3 regions of the Streptomyces sp. NPDC001816 genome follow, and region 2 is predicted to be linked to each of the others. Evidence: riboswitches for the same ligand, from Rfam matches in the RefSeq annotation. Region 2 holds a riboswitch; each other region holds the start of a gene.
What was found. Region 2 has a riboswitch for thiamine pyrophosphate ahead of thiO (glycine oxidase ThiO). Riboswitches for the same ligand answer to the same signal wherever they lie in the genome.
Positions count from the first base shown of each region.

Region 1: linked by a shared signal. The riboswitch ahead of ACFYZZ_RS30145 (thiamine ABC transporter substrate binding subunit) and the one ahead of thiO (glycine oxidase ThiO) in region 2 are both predicted to bind thiamine pyrophosphate.
Region 3: linked by a shared signal. The riboswitch ahead of thiC (phosphomethylpyrimidine synthase ThiC) and the one ahead of thiO (glycine oxidase ThiO) in region 2 are both predicted to bind thiamine pyrophosphate.

Region 1 is NZ_JBIATY010000009.1:228,167-238,451, reverse strand. Features, by position in the region: gene ACFYZZ_RS30165 (LAETG motif-containing sortase-dependent surface protein) at 1-595, shown strand, start outside; gene ACFYZZ_RS30160 (maleylpyruvate isomerase family mycothiol-dependent enzyme) at 659-1,456, opposite strand; gene ACFYZZ_RS30155 (ABC transporter ATP-binding protein) at 1,482-2,504, opposite strand; gene ACFYZZ_RS30150 (ABC transporter permease) at 2,504-4,105, opposite strand; gene ACFYZZ_RS30145 (thiamine ABC transporter substrate binding subunit) at 4,147-5,220, opposite strand; TPP riboswitch at 5,303-5,410, opposite strand; gene rlmN (23S rRNA (adenine(2503)-C(2))-methyltransferase RlmN) at 5,457-6,563, opposite strand; gene ACFYZZ_RS30135 (hypothetical protein) at 6,689-6,856, opposite strand; gene ACFYZZ_RS30130 (beta-propeller fold lactonase family protein) at 7,324-8,190, opposite strand; gene ACFYZZ_RS30125 (hypothetical protein) at 9,437-9,904, opposite strand; gene ACFYZZ_RS30120 (hypothetical protein) at 9,922-10,285, opposite strand, start outside.
Region 2 is NZ_JBIATY010000011.1:119,036-129,320, reverse strand. Features, by position in the region: gene ACFYZZ_RS32890 (DUF4396 domain-containing protein) at 1-132, opposite strand, end outside; gene ACFYZZ_RS32885 (deoxyribonuclease IV) at 196-1,101, opposite strand; gene pknB (Stk1 family PASTA domain-containing Ser/Thr kinase) at 1,136-3,076, opposite strand; gene ACFYZZ_RS32875 (thiazole synthase) at 3,170-3,964, opposite strand; gene thiS (sulfur carrier protein ThiS) at 3,968-4,180, opposite strand; gene thiO (glycine oxidase ThiO) at 4,177-5,337, opposite strand; TPP riboswitch at 5,335-5,446, opposite strand; gene ACFYZZ_RS32860 (NAD(P)/FAD-dependent oxidoreductase) at 5,652-6,884, shown strand; gene ACFYZZ_RS32855 (Rv2175c family DNA-binding protein) at 7,008-7,373, shown strand; gene thiE (thiamine phosphate synthase) at 7,464-8,111, shown strand; gene metF (methylenetetrahydrofolate reductase [NAD(P)H]) at 8,238-9,161, shown strand; gene ACFYZZ_RS32840 (hypothetical protein) at 9,218-10,153, shown strand; gene ACFYZZ_RS32835 (phytoene desaturase family protein) at 10,167-10,285, opposite strand, start outside.
Region 3 is NZ_JBIATY010000006.1:259,268-269,552, forward strand. Features, by position in the region: gene ACFYZZ_RS22985 (metallophosphoesterase) at 344-1,420, shown strand; gene ACFYZZ_RS22990 (hypothetical protein) at 1,603-2,466, shown strand; gene ACFYZZ_RS22995 (hypothetical protein) at 2,469-3,572, opposite strand; gene ACFYZZ_RS23000 (hypothetical protein) at 3,625-4,641, opposite strand; gene thiC (phosphomethylpyrimidine synthase ThiC) at 4,722-6,506, opposite strand; TPP riboswitch at 6,499-6,672, opposite strand; gene ACFYZZ_RS23010 (YibE/F family protein) at 6,753-8,192, shown strand; gene ACFYZZ_RS23015 (SsgA family sporulation/cell division regulator) at 8,300-8,737, opposite strand; gene ACFYZZ_RS23020 (IclR family transcriptional regulator) at 8,836-9,750, opposite strand; gene ACFYZZ_RS23025 (DUF5326 family protein) at 9,954-10,166, opposite strand.

The DNA of each region.
Region 1 (10,285 bases), on a different contig from region 2:
GGCGCTCGCCTGCGACATCACTGAGTTCTCCGCCGAAGCCCAGTGCGACGGCAACAAGGGCGTCATCGTCGTCACCGACAAGGACCCCTCCGGCACCCCGGCCACGATCACCGTCTTCTCGAAGAACGCCGCCGGTGTCGAGAAGCAGGTCGGCGAGCCGCAGGACATCAAGGGCTCCGCCAAGGGCACCACGGTGAACTTCCAGGAGAAGTGGAAGCCCAACGCCACCTACCGCATCCACGTCAAGGCCGGCGACCAGGTCGACGAGGACATCAAGCCGGACCTGCTGACCCCGTCGACGGCCTGCAAGAAGGAGGAGTCCCAGACTCCGACACCCCCGGCCACCCCGAAGCCGAAGCCGAAGCCGTCGGCGTCCACCTCCACCCCGACTCCGTCGGCCTCCGAGAGCAGCTCCGCCCCGGCGGGCGCGCCGGGCAACGCGCCGTCCCCCGCGGCCGGTGACTCGAACCTCGCCGAGACCGGTGCCAACTCCAACACCGGTCTGATCGCCGGTGTCGCGGGCGCCCTGGTCGTCGTCGGCGGTGGCGCGGTCTACCTCGGCATGCGCCGCCGCGGGGCGGGCAGCGGCCGCTGAGGCCTCACTTCGCACATCGCCGCGGCCCGTCCCCGATCCCCAGGGGGCGGGCCGTGGTCGTGCTCAGCCGAAGGTGGCCCGCTGGAGCCAGAACTCCAGCGCCTCGCGTTCGCCGAGCACCTCCAGGCCGGGGGCGTCCAGTGGCAGCCGCCGGTAGAAGGCGAGCAGCACCGAGGTGAGCGGGCCGCGCAGGGCGACGGTGGCCTTCTCGTGGCCGCGCCACCAGCGGATGCCGTCCGCGCCGAACTCCGCCAGCCACTCGGCGTTCAGGGCGGGGTCGGCGTCCGTGGCGTGCAGGTGGATGGTGCGCGTGGGTCCGTCCAGGCGGAAGGCCTCTTCCTGGCCGCGGATCTGCTGGAAGAACAGGGCGATGTCCAGCCACTCGTCGAGCGCGTCGGCGGCGATCTCGGGCGCCACCTCGTAGGGCACCTGGGCGGTGAGCGTCGCGTCGGCGCGGTGGACGGTGATCTCGTGGGTCATGCGGCGGGCCCAGAAGCCGGAGGTCGCGTTCCCCTGCCAGCTCCACACCTCGGTGTCCGGCCCGGCCTCGCGCAGCGCGCCGACGACCAGCTCGCCGGTCTGAGCCAGCCACTTGTCCAGGGCCGCCGCGTCGCCCCGCTCCTCGGGTCCGCCGGCCAGCGGGATCCGCTCCCACGGGATGTTCTCCTGCGCCCGGCCGCGCACCAGGGCGTCCACCCAGCGCAGGGCGCCGCCCATATGACGTACGAGGTCCTCCAGCGACCAGTCCGGGCAGGGCGGCACGGTGGTGGCGAGGTCCGTGCCGGAGGACAGCACGGCCCTCAACTGCCCCACCTGGTGAGCGATTTCGTCGCAGTAACGGTCATGTGCGAGCAAAGTCATGTCCGTCACCCTAGGGGTGAGGTGATCAACCGAGCACCACGATTTCGGCCGCGTCGAACGCGACCCCCAGCTCGGCCCCGGGCTCCGGCGCGTCCCGGAGTGCGCAGGCCGCCTCCAGGCGCGGGCCGCCGTCCCGGGGCAGGAGGTGGACGGCCACGTGGGTGCCCTTGAAGGTGCGGGCGGTCACCGTGCACGGCAGGCCCTCGTCGGCCGCGACGAGCCGTACGCCGGCGGGCCGGACCAGCAGCGGGCGGTTGCCCCGGGGCGAGCCGTCGGGCACGGGCAGCTTGCCCCACGGGGTGTCCGCCGCCGTGTCGCCGACGGTCGCCGGAACCACGTTGTCGAAGCCGAGGAAGCGGGCCACGAACTCGTCCGCGGGCCGCTGCCAGACCTCCAGCGGCGTCCCTGACTGGGCGATCCGCCCGTCCCGCATCACCACCACCCGGTCGGCCAGCGCGAAAGCCTCGCCCTGGTCGTGGGTGACGGCGAGCACGGTAGTACCCAACCGCCCGAAGAGTTCCCGGAGTTCGACCACCAGCCGCTCGCGCAGGGAGCGGTCGAGCTGCCCCAGGGGTTCGTCCAGCATGAGCAGCCGGGGCCGGGGCGCGAGCGCGCGGGCGAGGGCCACGCGCTGCTGCTCGCCGCCGGACAGTCCGGCGACGGCCCGCCCGGCGGCGCCCGGCAGCCCGACCAGCTCCAGCAACTGCCCGACCTCGGCGTCCCGTCCGCCCCTCGGCACGCCGTGCATCCGCAGCCCGAAGGCCACGTTGCCGCCGACGTCCCGCTGCGGGAAGAGCTGGTGGTCCTGGAACATCAGCCCGACGCCCCGCCGGTGCGCGGGCACGCCCGCCTGGTCCCGGCCGTCGAGCAGCACCCGGCCAAAGTCCAGGGGCTGGAGTCCGGCCACCGCCCTGAGCAGCGTCGACTTCCCGCTGCCGCTGGGTCCGAGCACGCACACCACCTCGTGCTCGGCGACGTCGAGGTCGACCGCGTCGAGCACGGGCCGCCCGCCGAGGCACACGGTCGCGTCCGCAAGGCTCAGCAGCATCAGAACTCCCCCGTCCGGTCGGTGCGCAGCCGCTCCAGGACCAGCAGGGCCGCCGCGCACACCACCATCAGAATCGTCGACAGGGCCATCGCCTGCCCGTAGTTGAGGTCCCCGGGCCGGCTCAGCAGCCGGGCCACGGCGACCGGGAGCGTCGGATTGTCGGGCCGGGCGATGAACACGGTCGCCCCGAACTCGCCGAGGGACACGGCGAACGCGAACCCGGCCGCGATCAGCAGCGCCCGCCGCACCAGCGGCAGGTCGACCTCGCGCCACACCCGCCAGGGCGAGGCCCCGAGCACGGCCGCCGCCTCCCTGAGCCGGCCGTCCACCGCCCGCAGCACGGGCAGCATGGTCCGTACGACGAAGGGGGCGCCCACCAGCGCCTGCGCGAGCGGGACGAGGATCCAGGACTGCCTGAGGTCCAGCGGGGGCCGGTCCAGTGAGATGAGGAAGCCGAAGCCGACGGTCACGGCGGAGACGCCGAGGGGCAGCATGAGCAGCGCGTCGAAGCCGCGCACCAACCGTCCGGCGTCCCTGCGGGCCAGCGCGGCGGCGGCGAGTCCGCCGATCAGCACGGCGACGGCGGTGGCGGCGACGGCGTACTCGAGGGAGGTCCACACGGCGTGCAGCGGCGCCACGAGGAAGGTGCCGCCGTCGGAGTCGGTGAGCGCCCGGTAGTAGCCGAAGCCCGGCGCGTCCAGGGAGCGCTGCACGAGCACGGCGAGCGGCAGGACCAGCAGCAGGGCGACGGTGACCAGGACCCCGGCGAGCAGCGCCCACTGCCCGGCGCCGCGCGGCCGGCGGGCGGTCACCTTCGGGTCGACGAGCCGCAGGGCGGTCTCCCGGCGCCGCACCGTCCACGCGTGCACGGCGAGGATCGCGCCCACCGCGACGAACTGGACGAGGGTGAGGACGGCGGCCGTGGACAGGTCGAAGACCTCTGAGGTCTGGCGGTAGATCTCCACTTCGAGGGTGGAGAAGGTGGGCCCGCCGAGGATCTGCACCACGCCGAAGGAGGTGAAGGTGAACAGGAACACCATCAGCGCGGCGGCGGCCACGGCGGGTGCGAGGGCGGGCAGCGTCACCTTCCGCCAGGCCCGCAGCGGGGACGCGCCGAGCATCCGGGCGGCCTGTTCCTGCCGCGGGTCGAGCTGGGCCCACAGTCCGCCGACCGTGCGGACGACGACCGCGTAGTTGAAGAAGACGTGCGCCAGCAGGATCGCCCACACAGTGGTGTCGAGCCGTACGCCCCACAGGTCGTCGAGGAGCCCGCCGCGGCCGACGAGCGCGAGGAACGCCGTACCGACGACGACCGTCGGCAGCACGAACGGGACCGTGACGACGGCCCGCAGCAGCTGTCTGCCCGGGAAGTCCAGGCGGGCGAAGGCATAGGCGGCGGGCAGGGCGAGCAGCAGGGTGAGCGCGGTGGAGGCGAGCGCCTGCCAGGAGGTGAACCACAGCACGTGCCGGATGTCCGGCTGGGTGACGACGTCCGCCATCCGCCCGAACTGCCAGGCGCCGTCCACCTTCAGCCCGCGCGCGACGATCGCGGCGACGGGCCAGGCGAAGAAGACGGCGAAGAACGCGACGGGCAGGGCCATGAGCCCCAGCCGCGCCGCGCTCCCGCGCGTTCGTCCCTCGGCTACTTCAGTACGAGCGACGTCCACGACTTGACCCACTGGTCGCGGTTGGCGGCGATCTTGCCGGGGGCCATGGTCTCCGGGTCCTTGGCGGCCGGCCCGTACTTCGTGAAGTCGTCGGGCACCGCGGCGCCCTGCACCACCGGGTACACGAACATGTTCAGCGGCATGTCCTGCTGGAACTCCTTGGAGAGCAGGAAGTCGATGAACGCCTTGGCACCCTTGGTGTTCTTCGCGTTGCTCAGCAGCCCGGCGAACTCGATCTGCCGGAAGCAGGTGCCGGTCGCGACGCCGGTCGGGGCGGTGCTGGGCCGCTTCTTGGCGTAGATCACCTCGGCGGGCGGGGAGGAGGCGTACGACACCACGAGCGGCCGGTCGCCGCCCGCCTTCCTGCCCTCGGACGAGCCGGAGAACTCCTGGCGGTAGGCCTGCTCCCAGCCGTCGACGACCTTGACGCCGTTGGCCTTGAGCTTCTTCCAGTAGTCCTGCCAGCCGTTGTCGCCGTACTGCGCGGCGCTGCCGAGCAGGAAACCGAGGCCGGGCGAGGAGGTGGCCGCGTTCTCGGTGACGAGGAGGTTCTTGTACGCGGGCTTGGCGAGGTCGGCGAAGGTCTGCGGCGGGGTCAGCTTGTGCTCGCTGAAGTAGGCCTTGTCGTAGTTGACGCAGATGTCGCCGTAGTCGACGGGCGTGACCCGGTGCTTGTCCTGGTCGAGCTGGTAGTCGGCGCCGACGGTGCCGAGGCCCTTCGCCTCGTAGGACTGGAACAGCCCGTTGTCGAGAGCCCGGGACAGCAGGGTGTTGTCGACGCCGAAGAAGACGTCGCCCTGCGGGTTGTCCTTGGTCAGGATCGCCTTGTTGACGGCCTGGCCGGCGTCGCCGCCCGGCAGTACCCGGACCTTGTAGCCGGACTGCTTCTCGAAGTCCTTGAGCACCTTCTTCGACACGAGCCACGAGTCGTGGCTGACGAGGGTGACGGTCTTGGAGTCCGCCGAGCCCTTGGTGTCCGTCGATCCGCACGCGGACAAGGTGAGCAGGCCGAGGCCGACCGCCGCGGCCACGAGGGTCTTGGTGTGCACGTGAGTGTCCTCCTGGGGGTTGGCCAGGAAGAACGCGGCCCTGCCCGGTCCTTCTGAGAAGAACCCGGGCAGGGCGCAACAGCATGAGTGGTGACCGAACTTCCTACCCAGAATGACCTGGGCGAGGTTCAGAGGGTCTGCGGCCCGCTTGCCGCACTCTCAGCGCTGTGGCGCTCCCCTGTCGGAATATGAAGATGTGATGAGACTCGGATAAGACGTAATCGAACGCAGCCAGATTACCGCTCGGTGGCGGCGAGCTGACCACACGCCCCGTCGATCTCCTGCCCGCGCGTATCCCGGATGGTGACCGGCACACCGTGGGCGGCGATCGCCTCCACGAACGCCTTCTCGTCCTCGGGCCGCGAGGCGGTCCACTTGGACCCCGGCGTCGGGTTCAGCGGAATCAGGTTGACGTGCACGGGCTTGCCCCTGAGCAGCCGCCCGAGCCGGTCACCGCGCCAGGCCTGGTCGTTGATGTCGCGGATGAGCGCGTACTCGATCGACAGTCGGCGCCCGGACTTCTCGACGTACTCGAACCCGGCGTCCAGCACCTCGCGCACCTTCCACCGCGTGTTCACGGGGACGAGGGTGTCGCGCAGCTCGTCGTCGGGGGCGTGCAGGGAGATCGCGAGCCGGCACTTGAAGCCCTCGTCGGCGAACCGGTGGATGGCCGGCACGAGCCCGACCGTCGAGACGGTGATCCCTCGCTGCGAGAGCCCGAGCCCGTCCGGCGCGGGATCGGTGAGCGCGCGGATGGCCCCCACGACCCGGTTGTAGTTGGCGAGCGGCTCGCCCATGCCCATGAAGACGATGTTGGAAAGCCGCGCAGGCCCACCGGGCACGTCACCGTCCCGCAGAGCCCGCATGCCGTCGACGATCTGATGGACGATCTCGGCGGTGGACAGATTCCGGTCGAGCCCCGCCTGCCCGGTGGCACAGAAGGGGCAGTTCATCCCGCACCCGGCCTGCGAGCTGATGCACATGGTCACCCGGTCCGGGTACCGCATCAGCACCGACTCCACGAGCGTGCCGTCGAACAGCCGCCACAGCGTCTTGCGCGTGGTCCCCTCGTCGGTCGACAGATGCCGTACGACGCTCATCAGCTCCGGGAACAGCGCCTCGCGCAGCTTGTCCCGCGAACCGGCCGGGATGTCGGTCCACTGCTCGGGGTCGTGCGCGTACCGCGCGAAGTAGTGCTGCGAGAGCTGCCTGGCGCGAAACGGCTTCTCCCCGACCTCGGCCACCGCCTCCTTGCGCTGGGCGGGCGTGAGGTCGGCAAGGTGCCGCGGCGGCTTCTTGGCTCCGCGCGGGGCTACGAAAGTGAGTTCTCCGGGCTTAGGCATGGCTGTACCAGTGTCGCAGATCCAATTGGGTGACCTGGGGGTGTCGCTCGCTACGACTGTCGTTAGTAGGCGTCACTGGTCGCTGCTGAGCGGCCTCGGACGGCCCAGGGACGGCCCAGAGGCGATCACTCGTCGGCTGCCAGCCACTCGTCGAGCCGGACCTTGACCTGGTGGTTGTGGGCGGCGTGCCAGACGACCTCCCCACTGACGAAGGCCCCGAGAGCCGGGAGGTCCATCCCGTGCGGCATGGCAGTGATCTCCGCCAGCGCTATGGCGTTCGGTACGCCTTCCATACGCATGAAGATCCCGAAGGGCTGGCGACCGATGACGCCGGTGATCCGGGTTCCTACAGGCAGGGCCCCGACGGTCGCCGCCCAGCTCGACCGGACCGCGTCAGCGGCCGGCGCTTCAGGGCCCGTGGGCCAGGCGTACTCATCCATCGGTAAATCATGACGCCTCGGTCACCCCACAGCTCTCCGTTACCCTGCAACGAGCTGCCACGGGTCGTCGTCGTCCGCGGGTGTTGCCGTCGGCGCCTCCCGCAGCGGACCACCGCTTCAGGAGTTCGATCCGTGGCCGTTCCGGCTGCTGTCGTCGACTGGTGCGACGGCCGGACAGAGGCGCTGGTGTACGCCTCCGTCCGGCGTCGTTGTAGGGATCCCCTCGATGCGAACTATGGGCGGGACGGTCGCTGAGGTCTTCACGGCGCCGATCCGCAGTGCCATGCGCCGGTGTGCACCCGCGATTGGCTGAAGACGGACTAGAAGACGGCGATTCCGACCGGGCCGTTGCCGACGCCGATGGTCCTGACCACCCGGTTGTTTCTGGTGTTGATCACCGTGACTGTGTCGTCGGGGAAGCTGGTCACGTAGGCGCGGTCGGTGGTCGGGTTCACCGCCACCTCGCTCGGGTTGCTGACGGGGATGGTCGCGACCACCGTGTTCGTGATGGTGTTGATCACCGACACGGAGTCGCCGGCGAAGTTGGTCACGTAGGCGCGGGGGTTGCGCGGGTCTACCCCCACGCCGAATGGACCGTCGCCGACAGGGATGGGGGATCCGATCGTCTGGTCGCTGGTGGTGTCGATCACCGACACGTTGTCGTCGTCGGTGTTGGCCACGTAGGCGCGGGCGCGGGTGGTGTCTACCGCGATCCCTTCAGGGTCTCCGCCGACGGGAATGGTCGCGACCACCGTGTTCGTGTTGGTGTCGATCGCCGATACCGTGTTGTTGCCTTCGTTGGTCACGTAGGCGCGGGCGCGGGCCGGGTCCACCGCCACTTCGAGCGGGACGTTGAAACCGGGAATGGATGCGACCACCGTGTTCGTGTTGGTGTTGATCACCGACACGGTGTTGTCGAAGTCGTTGGCCACATAGGCGCGGGCACGGGTCACGTCCACCGCAATCCCGAACGGGCCGTTGCCGACCGGGATGGGGGACCCGACCACCGTGTTCGTGTTGGTGTCGATCACCGACACGTTGTCGTTGGCGACGTTGGTCACGTAGGCGTGGGCACGAGGCACGTCCACCGCCACCTCGTACGGGTTGTCGCCGACGCCGATGGTCCCGACCACCCGGTTATTCTGGGTGTTGATCACCGACACGCTGTCGTCGAGGCGGTTGACCACGTAGGCGGGGTCGCTGTCATGCCCGTGTGAGTCCTGGCCTGCCGAGGCCTGCGGGGCGAGACCGGGCAGCAGCGCGGTGCCCAGTGCCGCCAGGGCCCCAGCGACCCATGCTCGCCGCGCAAGTCGTGCCGGCCTCCACCTTTTGTTCGAGCGTCGTTCGGGAACATGGGTGCACTCGTCCCGGATGGTCTGCATACGCATCTCCTGACTGGGCTGCTGTGTCTTGGTCCAGTGGCTACGGATCGCATCGTCAAGTCAGTTCGGCGCCCAGCCAGGCAGACACGACCGAACGAGTAGCCAACGTCACCGGGTCGGCTGGTAGGAGGTTGGGTCGGTGGAGCTCAAAGGTGGGTCAAGCCGCACACGGTCTTCAAAACCGTCGTGGCAGCGATGTCACCGTGGGTTCAAATCCCACCGCCTCCGCTCGATGAGCAGTGAGAAGGGCCCCCTGACCTGAGTGTTTGGTCGGGGGCCGTTCTCGTGTCCGGCTACCGCGACTGCCCGGTGTTCCCCGTGGTTTCCCGCTCTATCGGGCACGGCTGGGGCACGGGCAACTTCTGGTCCGTAGCTCTATGTGGATCGGTCGGTGAAGGTGATACCGGTCGCGCTACGGCTCTACGAGGACGCTGCCGGACGGGGGCGGTTGCTGTGGTGCTGTACTTCGCTGCTGTACCGCCACCGGCCTCGTCGGCCGACCACCGCTTTAGGAGCGAGGTTGGGCAGATGCTCGGGTGACCGGCGGCTTTGCCGTCTCGGGCGCGTCTGGCGCTGAGTGCCGTGCCCTACCGCGGTTCCCCGTGAGGCCCCGTCCGTTCTGGCACGATAGTGGCACGGCCCGCGGACCGTGCCACAGCCCCTCGATGCGAACTATGGGCACGACGGTCGCTGAAGTCTGCCGAGCACGTCAGCCGGTCGTCTGGGGCTGGTGGCGGTCGGTTGTGGCCGCAGCGGTTGCTGTACTTCCGTGCTGTACAGCACTCGCACTGACCACCGTCATAGGAGTTCGACCAATGGTCAGGCCGCCCGTGGTACCTACAGGAGGGGATGGCTGCGATAGGCCGCCGGTGTGCCCATGCCTGCTGTCGTTGATGCCAGAGGCGGATGGCACCGCGTCGCCTCGCCAGCTCCCCGGCCCGACTGCCATCGCACCGATGCTGGGGCCACCCGAGGCGGGATCCCGGGTGGCCCCGGCGGGCCGCTGGTGCGCCGTGGTGTTCTCGCCGGTCTGCCGACGGATGCGGGGAGGTCAGTTGATGCAGCCGGAGATGGTGTTCTCCGGGGCGCAGTTGTCCGGTGTGTTGTTGCGTACGCTGGAGCCGTCCAGTGTCACCGTGCCGCCGCCGTTGAAGATGCCGCCACCGCTGTTGGGGCCGCCGTTCGCGGTGTTGCGCTCCACCGTGGAGCTGGTCAGCGCCGTCGAGCCGCCCCCCTCGTTTGCAATCCCGCCGCCGTCGTTGCCAGCGGTGTTGCCGCGTACTGTGGTGTGGGCCAGCGTCATCGTGCCCAGGTTTTCGATGCCGCCACCGTCGTGGAACGCGGTGTTGTTGCGCACCGTGGAGTAGCTCAGCGTCGCCGTGCTGCCGTAGTAGTTGAAGATGCCGCCGCTGTCGGAGGCGGCGGAGGTGTTGTCGCGCACGATGGAGCGATTCACGGTCAGTGTCCCGCCGTAGTTGTAGATGCCGCCGACGTCATTGTTCCCGGTGTTGTCGCTCACTGTGGAGCCGTTCAGCGTCAGGGCGCTGTTGCTGATGATCCCGCCGGCGGGTTCCCCGCAGCGTTGTTGCGCACAGTGGAGTTATTCAGCGTCATCGTGCCGGGGTACTCGTTGTTGATGCCGCCGCCATTGTTGGTCGCGGTGTTGTTGCGCACGGTGGAGCGGGTCACGGTCAGTGTGCCGCCGAGGTTGGCGATGCCGCCGCCATTGTCGGCTCTGCCGTTGGTGATGGTCAGGGTTGTCAACTGCGCCTGGACGCCGCTGTTGATCCTCACGGTGAAGCCGGTCTGGTTGCCGTCCAGGACCGCGCCCCTTCGACCGATCAGGGTCAGGTTCCTGTCGATGACGAAGTTGCCGGTGCAGGTCCCCCGCACCAGCAGT
Region 2 (10,285 bases):
GGAGGCGGCGGGCGCGTGGTGGTGCGCGTGCGCTTCGTGCTGGTGGTGTTCGTGCGTGTCGTGCTGGTGGTGCGCGTGTGTCTCGTGCTGCTGGTGTGCTGCGTGCGCCTCGTGCTGCATGACGACCCCCATGTCAGGTAACGGTTCCTGCATCGAGCAAGAACCGTATACCCCCCAGGGGTATTCCCCAACAGGTTATCCGTCGCGCAGTTTCTTCAGTCGCTCCACATCCGCCGCGTGCCCCTCCTTGCCGCCGGGGGTCTCGATGATCAGCGGCACGCCCTCGGTCGCCGGGTGGGTCATCAGCGCCCGGAACGGGTCCTCGCCGATGTGGCCGGAGCCGATGTTCTCGTGGCGGTCCTTGTGCGCGCCGACCACGTCCTTGGAGTCGTTGGCGTGGATCAGCTTCAGCCGCCCCTCGCCGACGGTGTCGACCAGCAGGTCCAGGGTCTGGTGCATGCCGCTCGGCCCGGTCAGGTCGTGCCCGGCGGCGAAGATGTGGCAGGTGTCCAGGCACACGCCCAGCTTCGGATGGGCGTCCAGCGCCTCGAAGTACGGCCCGAAGTCCCAGGTCCGCGAGCACAGCGAGGCGCCCTGTCCGGCGGTCGACTCCAGCAGCAGGTACGGATCGTCGTCGTGGGTCAGCTCGTCCAGCAGCGGCAGCAGGTGCTCGCGCACCTGCCGCAGCGCCACGGCCCGCTCCCGCCCGCCGGTCGCGCTGCCGGTGTGCACGACGACGCCGAGCGCACCGATCTCCCGCCCGCGCCGCAGCGAGTGCCGCAGCGACTCCACCGACTTCTCCACGGTCGCCTCGGTGTGCGAGCCGAAGTTGATCAGGTACGGGGCGTGCACATACGCCGGGATCGACTCCTCGGCGCACGCCTGGCGGAACGCCTCGTCCTGCCGGGGGTTCCCGGCCGGTGTGGCCCACCCGCGCGGATTGGCGACGAAGACCTGCACGGTCTCCGCCTTCAGGTCATGGGCGTACGACAGGCCTACGGAGTGCAGGCCCCCGGCCACGGGGACGTGACCGCCGACGGGGTTGCGGGAGGGACCGGTTCCGGGGCTGCCGGAGAGGGGGCGGGACTGCTCGATGCTCACCCGTTCAGGGTGTCACGCGGCGCGCCGCCCCCGGTCACCGGATGGTGATCGTGATCGTCGACCCCTTGGGCGCCTTCTCGCCGCCGTCCACCGACTGCTTGCTCACGGTGTCGCCGAAGATCCCGAGCAGGCCCCGGTCCTTGTCGACCTGGAAACCGGCGTCCTCCAGCGCCTTCGTCGCATCGTCCACGCTGTCCCCGACGACGTCCGGCACCTCGATCATCTCCGGGCCCTTGGACAGCTTCAGCGTCACCGTGTCGCCCTCGGCGACCTGCTTGCCGCCGCTTTCCGGGTCCTGCTCGGCCACCTGACCCTTGTCGTAATCGGAATAGACCTGCTCGGTGGAGACGATCACCTTCAGGCCGGCGTCCTCCAGCTCCTGCTTGGCGTCGTCCAGGTCGTCACCGGTGACGTCCGGTACGTCGACCGGGTTGCCCTTGCTGACCAGGAGCGCGATCGCCGAGCCCGCATGCCGCTTGATGCCCGCCTCCGGGTCGGTGCTGATCACCGCGCCCCTGGGGACACTGTCGCTGAACGCCCGGTTGACCATGCCCGGTTCGAGACCGGCCGCCTTCAGCCTGGACTGCGCCTTGCCCAGCGGGACGCCGTTCAGATCCGGCACCTTCACGATCTCGGGGCCCCGGGAGACGACGAGCGTCACGGAGTCGTTGCTGCGGATCCGGGCCCCGGCGGCCGGGTCGGTGCCGATGACCGCGCCGCGCTCGACCGTGTCGCTGTACTCGAGCTCGACCCCCTTGACGTGGAGCCCGGCCGCCTTCAGCTTGCCCCGCGCCTGCTCCTCGGTCTTGGAAAGCAGCTGCGGGACCTTGGTGAACTGCCCCGAGTTGATGTACCAGACGCCGGCACCCACACCGAAGACCACCAGGATCGCGGCGATGAGGGTGATGAGCCCGCGCCCGGGCCGCGCCGACCGTCGTCGGGACGCGACGGGCGGGCTGTCCAGCCGACTGGTGTGCTGGACGGCCGCCGCAGGGTCCTCGTCCTCGTTCACGGGCAGCAGCCGGGGCACGGTCAGCGAGCGCGGGATCACGCTCGTACGGTCCGCTGAGATGTCGCGGTGCTCGTGCTCCGCCGACAGCGCCTGCGGCGGCAGCGCGTCCAGCTGCTCGGCGCTCAGAGCGGCCCGCGCCCGCAGCACCTGGCCGAGCAGCGCCGCCGCGTCCTGCGGCCGGATGTCCGGGGTGCGCGCGGTGGCCGAGGCCACCAGCTCGTCCAGCTCGTACGGCAGCCCCGGCACCAGTGCCGAGGGTGGCGGCACGTCCTCGTGGATGTGCTTGTACAGCACCTGCGCGGGGGAGTCCCCGGAGTGCGGCTTGCCGCCGGTCAGCATCTCGTAGAGCACCACACCGCACGCGTACACGTCGACGCGCGGGTCGGCGGTGCCCTGCTCGATCTGCTCCGGCGCGAGGTACGACACGGTCCCGAGCACGGCACCCGTCGTGCTGGTCACGGTGTCCACGGACCGCACCAGCCCGAAGTCGGCGACCTTCACCCGGCCGTCGTCCCCTATCAACACGTTCTCGGGCTTCATGTCCCGGTGCACGAACCCGGCCCGGTGCGCGGCGCCGAGCGCGGCCAGCACGGGCTCCAGGATGTCCAGCGCGGCCCGCGGCTGCAGCGCGCCCCGCTCGCGCAGCACGTCCCGCAGGGTGCACCCGGCGACGTACTCCATCGCCAGGTACACGTACGACCCGTCGGTCCCCTGGTCGAAGACCTGCACCACGTTGGGGTGGGCCAGCCGGGCGACCGACTTGGCCTCCCGGATGAACCGCTCCACGAACGACCCGTCGGCCGCCAGGGTCGGGTGCATCACCTTGAGCGCGAGAACGCGGTCCAGGCGGGTGTCCAGGGCCCGGTAGACCGTGGCCATCCCGCCGACCGCGATCCGCGCATCGACGCGATAGCGTCCGTCGAGCACCTGCCCGACGAGGGGGTCCTGAAGGGTCGTATCCACGCAGGCGAGTGTACGAGGAGTGACCGACAGTCCCGCCCGCTCGGCCGTTCCGGGGACGGAATGCAGCAGAGCTGTGACCCTGGTGGCACGCGGCTAGAACGCGGGGCGCTCCGGATCCAGGTGCGCGCGGCCCTCGGCCGGGGAGGAGGCCTCCGCGAAGTGCCTGCGCGGGATGCGCCCGGCCAGTCGGGCCAGCCGTCCCGCCTCCACCGCGTGCTTCATGGCGGCGGCCATCATCTCGGGCTCCTGCGCCCGCGTGACGGCCGAGGCGAGCATCACACCCGCACAGCCCAGCTCCATCGCCAGCGCCACGTCCGACGCCGTACCGGCCCCCGCGTCCAGGATCACCGGCACGCGCGCGTGCTCCACGATCAGCTGGAAGTTGTGCGGGTTGCGGATCCCCAGCCCGGAGCCGATCGGCGAGCCCAGCGGCATCACCGCCGCACAGCCCACGTCCTCCAGCTTCCGCGCGAGCACGGGGTCGTCGTTGGTGTACGGCAGCACCGTGAACCCGTCGTCGACCAGCGTCTCCGCCGCCTCCAGCAGCTCCACCGGGTCCGGCAGCAGCGTCCGCTCGTCGGCGATGACCTCCAGCTTGATCAGGTCGGTGCCCAGCGCCTCCCGGGCCAGCCGGGCGGTCAGCACGGCCTCCCCGGCGGTGAAACAGCCCGCCGTGTTCGGCAGCACCCGGATGCCCAGCTTCTCCAGCACCGACAGCACCGAGCCGTGCACCGTGGGATCGACCCGCCGCATGGCCACCGTGGTCAGCTCCGTGCCGGAGGCGACCAGCGCCCGCTCCAGCCCGTCCAGGCTCGGTGCGCCGCCCGTACCCATGATCAGCCGGGAGCCGAGGGCCACACCGCCGAGGACGAAGGGATCGTCGGCCATGGGTCAGCCTCCTTGGACGGCGGTGAGGACTTCGACACGGTCGCCCTCGGTGAGGGCCGTGGTCGCCCACTGCGCGCGCGGGACGACGGTCTCGTTGACGGCGGCGGCCACCCCGGACGGCGCCCTGGTGAGGGTCTTCACGAGGGCGTCCAGCGCGGTGCCGGGGGCGACCTGGTGGCGCTCCCCGTTCACGGAGATGGTGACGGAGATGTTCATGCGGGCTGCTCCACGAGTGCGGCGCCGAAGCGCTCCGGCGTGAACGGACGGGCCTCCTCGGGCAGTTCACCGCCGACCAGCAGCTCCGCCAGCACGTCCCCGGTGACCGGCGTGAGCAGCACCCCGTTGCGGTAGTGCCCGGTGGCCAGCAGCAGCCCGTCGAGCCCGGACGGGCCGAGCAGCGGCGCGTTGTCCGGGGAGCCGGGGCGCAGCCCCGCCAGGGTCTCGGTGAGGGGCAGCTCGGTGATCCCCGGCACCAGCTCATGTGCGTCGCGCAGCAGTTCGTACACGCCCCCGGCGGTGACGGTCGTGTCCCAGCCCAGCTCCTCGCTGGTGGCGCCGACGACCAGCTCGCCGTTCTCCCGGGGCACCAGGTAGACATGGCTGCCGCGCACCATCGCCCGCACGGTGCGGCTCAGGAAGGGTGCGTACCGGCGCGGCACGGTCAGCCGCAACACCTGGCCCTTCACCGGCCGCACGGGGGGCAGTACGTCGTCCGGGACGCCCGCCAGACGCCCGCTCAGGCTGCCGCCCGCGAGGACGACCCGCGCCGCGCTCAGCGTGGCGCCGTCCGCCGTGGTGACCCCGGTGGCCCGGTCCCGGACGACGTCGAGCCGCTCGGCCCAGGACCGGTGGAAGACCACCCCGGCCCGCTCGCACGCGGTCACCAGGGCCGTGGCCAGCCGCCTCGGGTCGATCTGGTGGTCACCGTCGACCCGCAGCCCGCCGCGCACCCCGGGCGCGAGCATCGGCTCCAGACGCCGGCACTCCCGCCCGGACAGCCACTGCGACTCCAGGCCCGAACGCTGCTGGAGCGCGTGCAGTTCGCGCAGGTGGGCGCGGTCGTCGGCGTCGAGCGCGACGGCGAGCGTGCCGCAGCGGCGGTAGCCGAGGTCGTGGCCGGTCAGCTCGGTCAGCTCGGCCGCGAAGTCCGGGTAGCGGCGGGCGGACTCCAGGTTCAGGGCGAGCAGTGTCTCCTCGCCGTAGTACAGCTCGGAGACCGCGGCCAGCATCCCCGCCGCGACCCGTGCGGCCCCGCCGCCGGGCTCGGGGTCCACCACGGCCGTGGCGAGCCCGCGCTGCGCGGCCCGCCAGGCCGTGACCAGGCCGATGATTCCGCCCCCGATGACGAGGACGTCGGACGTACGTGACGACATGGGCGTCCAGCCCCTCCCTTCGCCGGCATGACCCGGATCAGGTTCGTACGGTCGGAGGCCGCCAGCCTCCCTCTCAGCCCGGTGCGTCCGGGCTCCCGCGAGTGCTTGTACGGTGGCCACCCTAGCCCGCAGCGCTCGTCACCCGTAAGGGAGCCCCGGTCGTCCATGGCAGAGATCTGGGCCGATTACGCGGGCGGCGACGTCGTGCGCGGCCATTTGGTCGGCACCCGGCCGGGCGCCGGGACCAGCGTTGTGGAACAGATCACCGAGCACGCCCACTGACTGACGAATTATCAGTTGTCTATGGTGATCGGGTGAGCGAGCAGACAGCACGACAGGGCACGTCACAGGGGCGGCGCGTGGTCGTCGCGGGCGCGGGCATGGCCGGGGTGCAGACCGCGGTCGCCCTGCGCGAGCAGGGCTTCACGGGCACCGTCACGCTGATCGGCGCCGAGCCCCACCAACCGTACGACCGGCCGCCGCTGTCCAAGGCCGTGCTGCTGGGCAAGGCCGAGGGCTCCGCCTTCGACGTCGACTTCGAGTCGCTCGGCGTCGAACTGCGGCTCGGCTGCGAGGTGCTGGGCGTGCGCCCCGGCGACCATGAGCTGGACACCGAGGCCGGGCCCGTCCCGTACGACGTGCTGGTCCTCGCCACCGGCGCCGAACCGATCACGCTGCCGGGCACCGAGGGCGTGCCGGGCGTACACCTGCTGCGCACCCTGGACGACGCCGAGCGGCTGCGGCCGGTGCTCGCCCGGCAGCACGCCATCGTGGTCGTCGGCGCCGGCTGGATCGGCGCCGAGTTCGCCACGGCGGCCCGTGAGGCCGGCTGCGCGGTGACCGTCGTCGAGGCCGCCGACCGGCCGCTCGCGGGCGCGCTGCCGCCCGAGGTGGCCGCCCCGATGGCCGCCTGGTACGCCGACAGCGGCGCCGAGCTGCGCACCCACGCGCGCGTGGAGCGCGTCGAGCCCGGCGCGGTGCTGCTCGCGGACGGCACGCGGCTGCCCGCGGACGCCGTCGTGGTCGGCATCGGCGCACGCCCCGCCACCGCCTGGCTGGCCGGCTCGGGCATCGAGGTGGGCGCGCACGGCGAGGTCGTGGCCGACGCCCACCTGCGCACCTCCGTCGAGGACGTGTACGCGGTAGGCGACTGCGCCTCCTTCCCCTCGGCGCGGTACGGCACCCGGCTGCTGGTCCACCACTGGGACAACGCCCTGCAGGGCCCGCGTACGGTCGCCGCGAACATCCTGGGCGAGACCCCCGTGGTCTACGACCCGGTGCCGTACTTCTGGTCCGAGCAGTTCGGCCGCTTCGTCCAGTACGCCGGCCACCACCCCGCGGCCGACCGCATGGTGTGGCGCGGCGACCCGGCGAGCCCGGCCTGGACCGTCTGCTGGCTGCGCGAGGACCGGCTGGTGGCCCTGCTGGCCGTGGGCCGGCCGCGTGATCTGGCCCAGGGCCGACGCCTGATCGAGGCGGGCCGCCGGATGGACGCGACCGCACTGGCTGACCCCGGACGGCCCCTGAAGGATGCCACGGCCGGCTGATCAGCGCCCTGGGGGACAGCGCCCCGAAAGGGGCGCGGGGAACTGCGCGACCAGCCACAACGAACCCGCAGACGACGCACGACCGATCGCGGCCGAACCAGCGGAGCGCCTACGCTTGTCCCTGTGACCGAGATTGACGCAAAGATCGATGCTCTCGTCCCCGCCTGGCTCACCCTCCCCGACATCGCCGAGATGCTCGACGTCGAGGTGACACGTGTGCGGCAGCTGGTCAAGGAGGGCCAGCTCATCGCCGTACGCCGAGGTGAGAACCGGGCGCTGCACGTCCCCGCCGCCTTCATCGACGGGGACAAGGTCGTCAAGGGCCTGTCCGGGACCCTGACGCTGCTGAGGGACGACGGCTTCACGGACGAAGAGATGATCGAGTGGCTCTTCACCCCCGACCCGACCCTGCCCGGCACCCCCGCACAGGCCCTGAGCGAGAATCGCGGCACGGAGGTGAAGCGCCGCGCCCAGGCGCTCGCCGTCTGAACCGACCCGCACCAGGGGTGGCGTAGGGGCTCCGGCCCGTACGCCACCCGCTCGCCCGCCCATGGACACCGACGACGGGGGGACCCACGCATGTCCGACACCGCCCGCAGCAGCCTCGCCGAGGCCCGCCTCTACCTCTGCACGGACGCCCGCCGCCGGCAGGGCGACCTGGCCGAGTTCCTGGACGCGGCCCTGGCCGGCGGTGTCGACATCGTGCAGCTGCGCGACAAGGGGATGGAGGCCGCCGAGGAGCTGGAGCATCTGGCGGTCTTCGCCGACGCCTGCGCCCGGCACGGCAAGCTGCTCGCGGTCAACGACCGGGCCGACGTCGCCCACGCCGCCTCCGCGGACGTGCTCCACCTCGGCCAGGGCGACCTCCCGGTCCCCGCGGCCCGCGCGATCCTCGGCGGCGACGTCCTGATCGGCCGCTCCACGCACGCCGAGTCCGAGGCCGCCGCGGCCGCCGTCCAGGAGGGCGTGGACTACTTCTGCACCGGCCCGTGCTGGCCCACCCCCACCAAGCCCGGCCGACACGCCCCGGGCCTGGACCTGGTCCGGTACACCGCCGCCCTGGGCACCGACCGCCCCTGGTTCGCGATCGGCGGCATCGACCTCGGCAACCTGGACGAGGTACTGGACGCGGGGGCCCGCCGGGTGGTCGTGGTCCGCGCGATCACCGAGGCCGACGACCCCGGAGCTGCCGCGGCGGAGTTCGCGAAGCGACTGCGCCAGGCCTAGCTCCGGACCAGGGTCTGTCCACTTTCTGTCCACGTTTTTGTCCAAGGGGTGGACAGGAACCCGGCAATTCGGGCAAATTACCGGTACTCGGTTGGGGGACCGCCCGCCCCTGGCTAACCTGCCGGTATGGCCCTCGGAACCGCATCCACCAGGACTGATCGCGCACGCACCGTGCGCGAGATCCTCGCCACCGGCAAGAAGACGTACTCGTTCGAGTTCTACGCGCCGAAGACCCCCAAGGGCGAGCGGAACCTGTGGAACGCGCTGCGGAGGGTCGAGGCGGTGGCCCCCGACTTCGTCTCGGTCACCTACGGTGCCGGCGGCTCCACGCGCACGACGACGGTCAAGGAGACCCAACAGATCGTCGTGGACACGACGCTCACCCCGGTCGCCCACCTCACCGCGGTCGACCACTCCATCGCCGAGCTGCGCAACATCATCGGCCAGTACGCGGACGCCGGCATCCGCAACATGCTCGCCGTCCGCGGCGACCCGCCCGGCGACCCGATGGGCGACTGGGTCGCGCACCCGAGCGGCCTGACGTACGCGGCCGAACTCGTGCGGCTCATCAAGGAGTCGGGCGACTTCTGCGTGGGCGTCGCCGCCTTCCCGGAGATGCACCCGCGGTCCGTCGACTGGGACACCGATGTCGCGCACTTCGTCGACAAGTGCCGTGCGGGCGCCGACTACGCCATCACGCAGATGTTCTTCCAGCCGGAGTCGTACCTGCGGCTGCGCGACCGGGTCGAGGCCGCGGGCTGTGACACCCCGGTCATCCCCGAGGTTCTACCTGTCACCAGCGTGAAGATGCTGGAACGGCTGCCCAAACTCAGCACGGCGCAGTTCCCGGACGCCCTGAAAGAGCGGATCCTCACAGCGAAGGACGATCCGGCGGCGGTACGCTCCATCGGTATCGAGTTCGCCACGGAGTTCTGCGCACGGCTGCTGGACGAGGGAGTGCCCGGACTGCACTTCATCACCCTGAACAACTCCACGGCGACCCTGGAAATCTACGAGAACCTGGGCCTGCACCACCCCCCGCAGGCCTAGACCGGCCGCACCGCGATACGACACACTGCGTAGCGGTCACTGGGAGAGGGGCGTACATGGGCTGGACGGTCCTCTACATCGCGTTCGGCATCGTCGCACTGTGGTTGCTGGGCGAGGTGCTGCTGCAGTACAAGGCACGGCTGCGCTGGCGGCTGCTCGCCTTCGTCGGCTTCCTCGGTGTCGTGGTCGGCGTGCTCATGCCGTCCGTCATCGTGATCGGTGGGGGCGCGATCGCCTTCGCGATCGGGCAGACCTACGTCACGCTGTCCTTCCGCCGCGGCTTCGCCGCAGGCTGGGCGATCAAACATCCCGACGCCGAGGCCGAGGGCGGGGGCAGCAAGCGCCGCCGCGGCAAGGCGGACCGCCACGACCCGAGCCTGGAGGTCTCCGACCTGGAGGCCGCCGAGGGCGAGGAGCCGGACGCCGACTACCGCCGTGACCAGCTGGCCTACGGCGACGACGACTACGACCGCGACGACGTCTTCACCCCGGGCCGCCCGACCGACCCCACGGCCGCCGAGGCCACCACCGTCTACGAGCCCCAGCCCCTCCCGGACGACACGGGCTCCTACGGCGTCTACGGCGACACCGCCTACGCGGGCGCCGCCCAGGCCCAGGCGCAGGCCGCCGAGCAGAACTACGCCTACGACTACTCGGGCTACGCCCAGCAGGGCTACGGCTACGACACCGGCGGCCAGCAGCAGGGCTACGCCAACTACTCCGACCCGTACGTCGGCACCCAGTCCTACGGCGACACCTCGTACGGCACCGGCTACGACCAGCAGCAGTACGCCCAGCAGGGCTACGGCCAGGACCCGTACGCCACCGGCGGCTACGGCGAGACCCCGGCCGGCGGAGTCTGGGTCCCGCAGCAGCGCAACGACGAGACCTACGGCGGCCAACTCCCGCAGGAGCAGCAGCCGTACCCGTACCAGGGCCACGGGCAGCAGCCCCAGCCCGGCTCCGGGTACGACGAGCAGTACCGCTTCTGAGGCCTGCCGCGGCTCACTGCGAGCCGCGGAACTCCGGCCCCTCCACGATCAGCCCGGCCACCAGCGCACCCGACATGCCGGCGTGCGGGAGCCCGCCGCCGGGATGCGACCAGCCGCCCACTCGGTACAGCC
Region 3 (10,285 bases), on a different contig from region 2:
CGGTTCACCCGCCGCGGCCGCGGCCGGGCGCGGGGGCCGAGGGGCCTCGGGGGGAGCCGAATCCGGCCACCACGGCTCTGCCGCCTCGCGGCACGCGGCTCCGCGGGCCCCAAACAGGTCGGTCGGCCGTCCAGCCGTGCGGCCGGCGCAGGACCGGCAGCCGGTCGAACCCCTGCCCAAACGGGGCGAAAGCCGCGGTGAACTGGAGTCTTGCTCTGATTCACCACCCCTGGGTCATCACACGGCGCGACGCGCATTCCTATGATGGGCCCACGACACCGCGGGCCGCTGCGACCAGGCAGTCCGAAGCGGTGCAGCTGCGGCGCGATGGTGGAGGGGTCTGATGACTCAGGGGGCCGGTCAGGGACCCGAGGTGGAGCGGACGGCGACGTTGCGCGACTTCCGGGTACCCGCGTACGTCCACGAGACCGGTCCGTACGTCCACGCCCAGTCCGGCGACGCCCTCCCGTCCGTGGACGGGGCCTACCCCGAGGGCTACACGCCCACCCAGCGCGACCTGCCCGTCATCAACCGCGGCGACACGCTCCAGGTCCCCGTCGAACCGGCCCCCGCAGCCCCCGCCGCAGAGCCCACGACCGGCCCCGGCGCGCTCTACGTCGTCGGTGACGTCCACGGCTACCTGGACGAGCTGGTGGCCGCCCTGCGGGAGAAGGGGCTGATCGACGCCTCCGGCCAGTGGTGCGCGGGCACCGCCCGGCTGTGGTTCCTCGGCGACTTCACCGACCGCGGCCCGGACGGCATCGGCGTGATCGACCTGGTGATGCGGCTGTCCGCCGAGGCGGCCGCGGCCGGCGGCTACTGCAAGGCCCTCATGGGCAACCACGAACTGCTGCTGCTCGGCGCCAAGCGGTTCGGCGACACCCCCGTCAACTCCGGCGCGGGCACCGCCACCTTCCAGGCGGCCTGGCTGCTCAACGGCGGCCAGAAGACCGACATGGACCGCCTCCAGGACCACCACCTGCAGTGGATGGCCCGCCTCGACGCCGTCGAGGAGGTCGACGGCTACCTGCTCGTGCACTCCGACACCACCGCCTACCTCGACTACGGCGACTCGATCGAGGCCGTCAACGACACGGTCCGCGAGACGCTCACGCGCAACGACGCGGACGAGTGCTGGGACCTGTTCCGGAAGTTCACCAAGCGCTTCTCCTTCCGCGACGAGGGCGGCGCCGACGCCGTACGGTCCCTGCTCGACACGTACGGCGGGACCCGCATCGTCCACGGCCACAGTCCCATTCCGTATCTCCTCGGCGAGGTCGGATCCGAGGACGACGAAGAGGGCAGCGGACCCGTCGTCGAGGGACCGCACGTCTATGCCGAGGGACTCGCCATCGCCATGGACGGCGGCGTGACCATGGCCGGAAAGCTGCTGGTCCAGCAACTTCCCCTGGATATCTGAGCGTTCGCGGGGCAGGTGCGCCCCATACCGGATGAACGCAGGTCGGCACGCAAATTCCGGCAACCCCCTGTCACCGCGTGCCGTCACGGCTCTACCATCGGCTTATCCGTAGCAGGCTCCCCTCCGTTTCTGCCCGACGGCTCGCCGGCGTGCGAGCCACCAGCCCTACGGAGCATCGGGGGATGCACATGAACAGCGTTCCGCAGCACCTGCTGAGCGAGGACCGCCAGGAATTCGAGCGGATCCTCGATGAGGCGCTGCGCTCCGCACCACACCGACCGGAACTGGCCGCTGTCGGACAGCGGCTGAACCCCGAACAACTGCGCACCATGGCCCTCGACGCCACCGCGCTGATCACGGCGGCCGCGGCAGCCGAGTACCAGAACTACGTGAAGGTCCGCGAGGAACTGCGCCACCCGGCGCCGTCCACCCCCTCGGCCGCCCGCGATTCCGGTTCCGCCGGACCGGGTGCGGACGCGATGGGACTCGCCACCGGCCTCGGCGAGGCCGCCGAGACGACCGGGGCGGGCGCCATCGCCGTGATCGCGGTGCTGGCCCCCGTCCTCGCCGGGACCGCCGCGGCGATCTTCCTGCTCGTCGGCTACATCCTGAGAATGCTGGCTCCCGGCCAGGCTTTCGCCCAGACCATGCTCACCGCGGGCTGGGTGTTCGGCGCCGTGGCCGCGGCCGCGATCCTCGTCGCCGCGGTCGGGCTGCTGCTCACCGCCCTGCGCAACAGCGCCGCGGCGGAAGCCGGGACCCACGACGCGGCGAGCGCGGAGGTGGCCAGGGCCAGAGAGGCCTGGCGGGAGGCCCTGCTGGAGCGCGGCATCCTGCCGTTCCTGCGGAACGCGCTCGCCCAGCCCGGCGCGGCCACCCTGCACCCCACAGCCCCGCCGGCTCCGACCGGCCGTATGCCGCGCCTGGGTTACGGCCGCCCCGGCTTCAGCAGCCCCGACGACGGCTCCGCCTCCGGCCGCCCGAGCTTCACCAGCCCGGACTACACGAGCCCCGACTTCGGCGGCCCGGAACACCAGCCGGAGTGAGGCTACAGCCGCCGGACGATCTGCGCCTCGACGCGTTCGACGGACGTGCGGCTGTAGGCGTGCACGAGAGCGAGGTGGAACAACGCGGGCGCCAGCGGCGCCCAGCGGTGGACACGGTCTTCCCGGAGCAGGTACTTGATGACGGGCGCCGGACGGAACGGCACATAGTCGATCGTCTGATGCTCCCAGCGGTCCGCCACACCCCTGCTCATCCGCGCCTGGAGGTCAGAACTTCTGAGTTCCTTGAGCCTGGCGAAGTAGTGGCCGCTCCAGTGGCGCTTGTCGACGTCCAGGACAAACGCCAGAAGGTCGAGTGTGTACTCGTGCGCCTCCAGGGCCAGTTCCTCACGCATTCCCCGACGGCACACCGCGTGCAGGTCCGGCGCGCTCCGTCCCGACGAGTCGATGTGCCGGGACAGCCCCTCGTTGACCGAGGAGTTCCACACGCCGGGCGCCATCCTGACCCGCTCGCTGCGACGGCTCACCACGAGCATGTCGTCGGCGGTGACCACGGCGACGTTGACGGCGAAGCTGCACTGGAGGAACGCGGGGGCGGCCAGGGGCTGCTCGGGATCCAGGTATCGCGACCGCGGGGTCGCACCGTCCGGCAGCCGACGGTCGAGCTGCTGAGCCGCCAGGAACGTGTAGTAGTCGGTCGGCCGCAGTCGCAGATGCACCTCCGGCGTCTCGTCCAGTGACGTGCGGGAGATGTCGAACGACTCGACCGCATAACGCGGCCCGTTCCACAGGGGGGTACGCCCCTCGGCGCGCAGGTGTTCGCTCTCGGCGGCTATCTCGTCCCGCCAAGGCTTCATGTCCGCCGGGAGCCGGACGTCTTCGTCGAGCACGTGTACGAAGATCGTCTCCGCCGGGATCGGAGTCTCCCCGTCTCCCTCCACGATCAGTGCCGAGGTCTGCAGGGGCCCGAGCGAGAACGTCCGCCACGCCGGTCCCGACTCCTCCCGGCCCCTCAGACCGCGCAGCGCACTCGCCGAGCGTCTGCGCATCCGGAACCACGCGTCCTGCAGGGGCTGTTGGAACAGCACCGCGAACACCATGCCGATGACCGCACCGACCACCCCGTTGGCAACATCGATCCCACCCACACGGAAGACCTTAGGGATCTTGTGAGCCCCGGGCGGCATCGTGTTCCTTCCGTTACGGTGCCTGTCCGTCGTCGGGATCCGGCAACTGGATCACCGCAATGCTTCCCGTCTGAGCAACCGCCAGGCGGGTGCCGTCGGGATGCAGCGCCGCGACCGGGGTCGGGACATGGGTGACCCCGTAGGCTCCTTCCCGGCGTGCCACATCCACCTCCGGCCATTCCGCCAGGACTGCGCCGGTGGTGATGTCGATCAGCCGGGGATGCCCGTGCAGTGAGACGACTCTGCTGCCCCCCCCCCCCCCCGCGAGCAGCGTGCCGACCTTGAAATCGACCTGGCTCCGGTGCATCCATCGACGCTCGGACAGGGACCAGACACCGAGCTCCCGAGGGCCCAGAGCAGGCACCTCTTCGTCATCGAGGAACTCCTCGCCGGTCGCAACCACCAGGCGATCACGGCCGAGCCAGCACGCTGACTCCACCTCGGCGTCGATGCCCGGCTCCATCGGCAGCACTCCGGGCCCGTCCAGTGCGGCCGGGTCCGTCAGCGCGGCCTGCAGATCGAAGACCTCGGCGATGCCGTACGGATGCCACACCCAGCCGGCCACGAGGAGATGCCTGCCGTCCTGACTCACCGACAGCCGGGAGTGGAAAACGTCCTTGTCTCCACGTGGGCCCGAAGTGAGGCGCTTGCCCGACTCCGCCTCCTCGATGTGGAGGACGTTGTACTCCTCCGGGCAGTGAACCAGGATCTCTCGCCCGTCCGGCAGAACTCCCAGCGCGACGGGGTAGTCGAAGTCGTCGGCGTGGTAAATGCTGCGCGTCAGCTCACGGACGACGCGCGATCCCCGGACCAGCAGAGCCCTGGTCCCGCGCTCGGCGTAGACGACGCTGTAGCGGCCGGAGGAGGAGACGACGCTTCGGTCGAACACCGGTCCGTATCCCGTGACCGTCCGATGCTCCACACCGGCGGCGCTCCAGGCACGGCCGCCCACCAGGTCGACCAGACTGTCGTCCTGCCAGACCAGCGACTGTGCCGGAGCCGTCGTCTCCAGCAACACCACGGGTCCCATCCCCAACCCCCTTCTCACCGACCGGCGCCGGCGCTGCTCTCCGGGCATCCGGCCCGAGGAGCAGCGCCCGCCCGCGTGGGTCAGTCCGCCAGCGGCAGGTACACGCGGTTGCCCGCGGCCGCGAACTCCTTCGACTTCTGGGCCATGCCCTCCTCGATCTCGGTCTTGGTACCGCCGTGTTCGCGGCGGATGTCCTGCGAGATCTTCATGCTGCAGAACTTCGGCCCGCACATGGAGCAGAAGTGGGCCGTCTTGGCGGGCTCGGCCGGCAGTGTCTCGTCGTGGAACTCCCGTGCCGTGTCCGGGTCCAGGGCGAGGTTGAACTGGTCCTCCCACCGGAACTCGAAGCGGGCGTCGGACAGCGCGTCGTCCCACTCCTGCGCACCGGGGTGTCCCTTGGCGAGGTCGGCCGCGTGGGCGGCGATCTTGTAAGTGATGACGCCGGTCTTGACGTCGTCACGGTTGGGCAGGCCCAGGTGCTCCTTGGGCGTGACGTAGCAGAGCATCGCCGTGCCCCACCAGGCGATCATCGCGGCACCGATGCCGGAGGTGATGTGGTCGTACGCGGGGGCGACGTCCGTGGTCAGCGGGCCGAGCGTATAGAACGGAGCCTCATCGCAGATCTCCTGCTGAAGGTCGATGTTCTCCTTGATCTTGTGCATCGGGACGTGTCCCGGGCCCTCGATCATGGTCTGTACGTTGAAACGCCTGGCGATCCGGTTGAGTTCCCCGAGCGTCCGCAGCTCCGCGAACTGTGCCTCGTCGTTGGCGTCCGCGATCGAGCCCGGCCGGAGGCCGTCGCCGAGCGAGTACGTGACGTCGTAGGCGGCGAGGATCTCGCAGAGTTCCTCGAAGTTCTCGTACAGGAACGACTCCTTGTGGTGCGCGAGGCACCACGCGGCCATGATCGAGCCGCCGCGCGAGACGATGCCGGTCTTGCGGTTGGCGGTGAGCGGCACATACGGCAGGCGCACGCCCGCGTGGACGGTCATGTAGTCCACGCCCTGCTCGGCCTGCTCGATGACCGTGTCCTTGTAGATTTCCCAGGTCAGTTCCTCGGCCCTGCCGTCGACCTTCTCCAGCGCCTGGTAGAGCGGCACCGTGCCGATGGGGACGGGGGAGTTGCGCAGCACCCACTCGCGGGTGGTGTGGATGTTGCGGCCGGTGGACAGGTCCATGACCGTGTCGGCGCCCCAACGGGTCGCCCAGGTCATCTTCTCGACCTCCTCCTCGATGGAGGAAGTGACCGCGGAGTTGCCGATGTTGGCGTTGACCTTCACCAGGAACCGCTTGCCGATGATCATCGGCTCGATCTCCGGGTGGTTGACGTTGGCCGGCAGCACCGCGCGGCCCGCCGCGATCTCCTCGCGGACCACCTCGGGATCAACGTTCTCGCGGAGGGCCACGAACTCCATCTCGGGCGTGATCTCGCCGCGGCGGGCGTACGCGAGCTGTGTGACCGCCGTGCCGTCACGGCCTCGGCGCGGCTGACGCGGACGTCCGGGGAAGACCGCGTCCAGGTTGCGCAGCCCGCCGCGCGGTGAGGTGTGCTTGATCCCGTCGTCCTCGGGGCGGACGGGACGGCCGGCGTACTCCTCGGTGTCGCCGCGGGCGATGATCCAGTTCTCCCGCAGCGGCGACAGACCCCTGCGGACGTCGGTGTCGACGAGTGGATCGGTGTACGGGCCTGATGTGTCGTACAGCGTGACCGACTGCCCGTTGGTGAGGTGCACCTGGCGGACCGGCACGCGCAGGTCGGGGCGGGTGCCCTCGACGTACGCCTTGTGCCAGCCGATGGACTTCCCGGCCTCCTGGGACTTCTCGTCCTGAACGGAGGCAGGCGTGCGTGCGTCCTTGTTGGTCATGAGACCTACTCCCTACGCCGGCATTACCCGGTAACAGGTTCGGCGGTCGACGCAGCGGTTTCCGTCTGCCGATGTTTCCCGTGAAACCACGTTCCACGTGAAACATCGCGAATACGGAGGTCAGCGTCCTCTCAGCCCGGTGCTCCGAGCTCCCGCGTGTGCAAAGGTGCCTCCACGCTAGCGTCAATTCGGGCGCGGTGAACAGAGGGCCCCTGGCGTTCTTGCGATGATCTGGCGGTGACCCCCATGGAGCAGTACCCGTACCCTTCCTCCGAACCGCCGCGCGGAGGCCGCTCCGGACAGGGCGGCGAACACGGCCATGACGGCCACGGGCACGGCCACGGGGATGGGGACAGGCACGGCCCGGGCACCGGACACGGCCACTCGCACGGGCACAGCCACAGCCATGGACCCGCCGCGCCCGTCTCCAAGCATCTGCGCAAGGTCATCGCGGCGATCCTGATCCCGTTCGCGGCCGCGGTCGTGGTCGGTCTGGTGGTGCTCTGGCCCGGGGGAGCCCCGCCGCACGAGCGCACGGGCGTCGGCTTCGACCGCCAGACACAGCAGGCCACGGTCACCAAGGTGGTCGAGGTGAGCTGCAAGTCGGTGAACGCCTCGGGGGGCACCGCGACCGGCGACACCTCCACCGCCGAGGGCAACTCGGCGCAGCAGCAGGCGAAAGGTACCTGCAGGAAGGCGACGATCCGCGTCGACACCGGCGACGACCAGGGCCGTACGTTCACCGAGATCGTGCAGCCGGACCAGACGCGGCAGTTGCAGGAGGGCGAGAAGGTCGTGGTCGCCTACGAGCCCTCGGCGCCGAAGAACCTGCAGTACTCCGTCACCGATGTGAACCGTAAGTTCCCGATGGCACTGCTCGCGGGGATCTTCGCGCTCGCCGTCGTGGTGGTGGGCCGGATGCGCGGTGTCATGGCGCTGGTCGCGCTGGCCGTGAGCTTCCTGGTGCTGACGCTCTTCATCCTGCCCGCGATCCTGCAGGGCTCGAATCCGCTGCTGGTGGCCGTCGTCGGGGCCAGCGCGATCATGCTCATCGCGCTCTACATGTGCCATGGACTGTCGGCCCGTACGTCGGTGGCGGTGCTCGGCACGCTGGCCTCCCTGCTGCTGATCGGCATCCTCGGCTCGGAGTTCATCGACTGGGCCGCGCTCACCGGCAACACGGACGACAACACCGGTCTGATCCACGGCCTGTACCCGTCGATCGACATGAGCGGTCTGCTGCTGGCCGGCGTCATCATCGGTTCGCTCGGTGTCCTGGACGATGTGACGGTGACCCAGACGTCGGCGGTCTGGGAACTGCACGAGGCCAATCCGGCGATGGGCTGGCGCGGGCTGTACCGGGCGGGCATCCGGATCGGCCGCGACCACATCGCCTCGGTGGTCAACACCCTCGTCCTCGCCTACGCCGGTGCCGCGCTGCCGCTGCTGCTGCTGTTCTCGATCGCCCAGAGCAGCGTGGGCACGGTCGCCAACAGCGAGCTGGTGGCCGAGGAGATCGTGCGCACGCTGGTGGGTTCGATCGGTCTGGTCGCCTCCGTCCCGGTCACCACCGCGCTGGCCGCCCTGGTGGTGTCGGCCGACCGGCCGGCACCGGACGCGGCGGCCCCCACCGGGGCACTGCCCGCTCCGGCACGCGGCGGCAGGGGCCGGCGCCGGAAGCGGTGAACGCTTCTTCAAGGGAGCCCGGCGGAGGCCGGAGCCCATTGAAGAAGCGTTCCTGCACAGCTGCACGCGGCATGGCGGAGCGCTGGGCGCCCCGTTGCCGCAACACCTCAGCCGGCGCTCTGTTCCTCGGCCAGGATGCGGTCCAGGGCCTCGTCGAGATGGGCGTCGAAGTCGGCCAGCGCGCCCTCCTGCCCGAGCGGTACGAGCTTGTCCGTGCGGTCGAGGAAGGCCACGAGCGGCGGAGCCGAGGAACGGAACAGGGCCTGGTCGCCGCCGACCTGAAGCCGGATCAGCACCTCGCCCAGCACCTCGGAGTCGACGGGTGCGATGTGCACGTCCCCCTCGCCGCACGGCCGTCCGACTCCGTCGATCAGCAGCTCGCGACCGAAGGCCCAGGTCACCGGGGCGTCACCCGGCAGATGGAAGGTCAGCCGCACGGCATAGGGATCACAGGTCTCGTAGCGCAACTCCACCGGAATGCGGAAGGAGAGCTCCTCCGACACGAGAAAGCTCATCATGACTTCTGCTTGTACGGATTCCCGCATCGCCTACCCCGTCACATGACATCGACTGGCCGGGATTGATCCCTCGACCGTAGTCAAATCTTGCTGAAAGTACACAACAGATCACAAGGAGTGAGTTTTCAGATACTGATAGAGGGCATCAGCGCGCCCAGATGGCGCCCGACCTCGGCCTGCAACCGCCGTGCGGCGGGCAGAAGACGGTCGGCCTGGTCAGCGGGGAGCGAGATGGCCATCGTGGCCGCCGTGGTTCCGACCGTGATCGGAATCGCCGCGCAGACCGTGCCCAGCGCGTACTCCTGACGCTCCACCACCGGGTCCATCCGCGGCATCCGGGCCAGCCGACGCAGCAGGGCGTCGTTGTCGCGCACGGTGTACGGGGTGATGGACTGCGCCGGATAGCGGCTCAGGTGGTCCCGGCGGGCCTCCTCGTCCAGCTGGGAGAGCAGGCACTGGCCGACCGCGTGCGCGTGCCCCGTCTCGCGGAAGTCGGCCCACTCCTCGACCGCCGGGGCCTCCCGCGAGTCGGCGACGCACATGACCTCGATCTCGCCGTCCCGGTACATCGCGTAGTACACCGGCACACCGATGGAATCGCGCCAGTGCGCCAGGGTGTCGGCCACCGTGCTGCGACGTTTCTGCTGCGCTCCGCTGCTGCTCAGCCGCTCGGCCGCGTCCCCGAGGAAGAACAGCCCCTTCTCGCGGCGCAGATAGCCCTCGTGCACCAGGGTGCGCAACAGGTGATAGGTCGTGGGCAGGGCGAGGCCGGTCTCGCGGGCGAGCTGCTTGGCGGGGGCGCCGTACTCGTGCGCTGCGACGGTCTCCAGCAGGCGCATCGCGCGCTGCACGGATCCGATGAGGGTCGCGGCGGACGGTTGAACCGGAACGTCCGGGGAGTGCGGGGGTCCGGGGAGGGACGCGGCGCGTGGCTGTCCCGGGACGCTCGCGGACGGTGGCCGCTGCATGGGGGGTGTGCAGGAGTGCGGTGGGGCGGGGGGTGCGTGGGGTTCTGCCGGTGCGGTGTCAACCGTGGCCAAGGGTCACTCCCGTAGCGCGAGGGTCGGGGCAGCCCGTGCGGAGGAAGCACGGGTGGTGGTGTACGCCGCCCGCGGGGCCCGGCCCCGCGTGGGGTTCCGGACTCTAACCGCCCGCCACCGCGTGCAGACGGCCTGCCGGGGAAACTTCCCTCGCCCGAGGGAACCGGTGATTTCCCGTTACCGGTCACCGGCTCCCGTGTCCCTCACCAGTCGCTGCGCGACGATGAGTTCGACGTGAACTTGCGCACGACGTAGATCAGTCCACCGACCAGGGCGACGAAGATCAGCGCCTTGAAAAGCAGGCCGATCACGAAGCCGACCACGGTCGCTATCAGGCTGCCGAAGACCACCAGGGCGATGACCGGCACCGCGACCCACTTCACCCACCACGGCAGCCCCGCGAAGATCTCTCGCATTGCCCTCGTCCTTTGCGTTCCGGTGCGTCCACGGCGTACTGCGCGCCGTCGTGGACGCAGTTCTCGATGTCTGCACTCGATGCTAGGGCCGCCAGAGGGTCCCGCGGGGGCCGCGCACC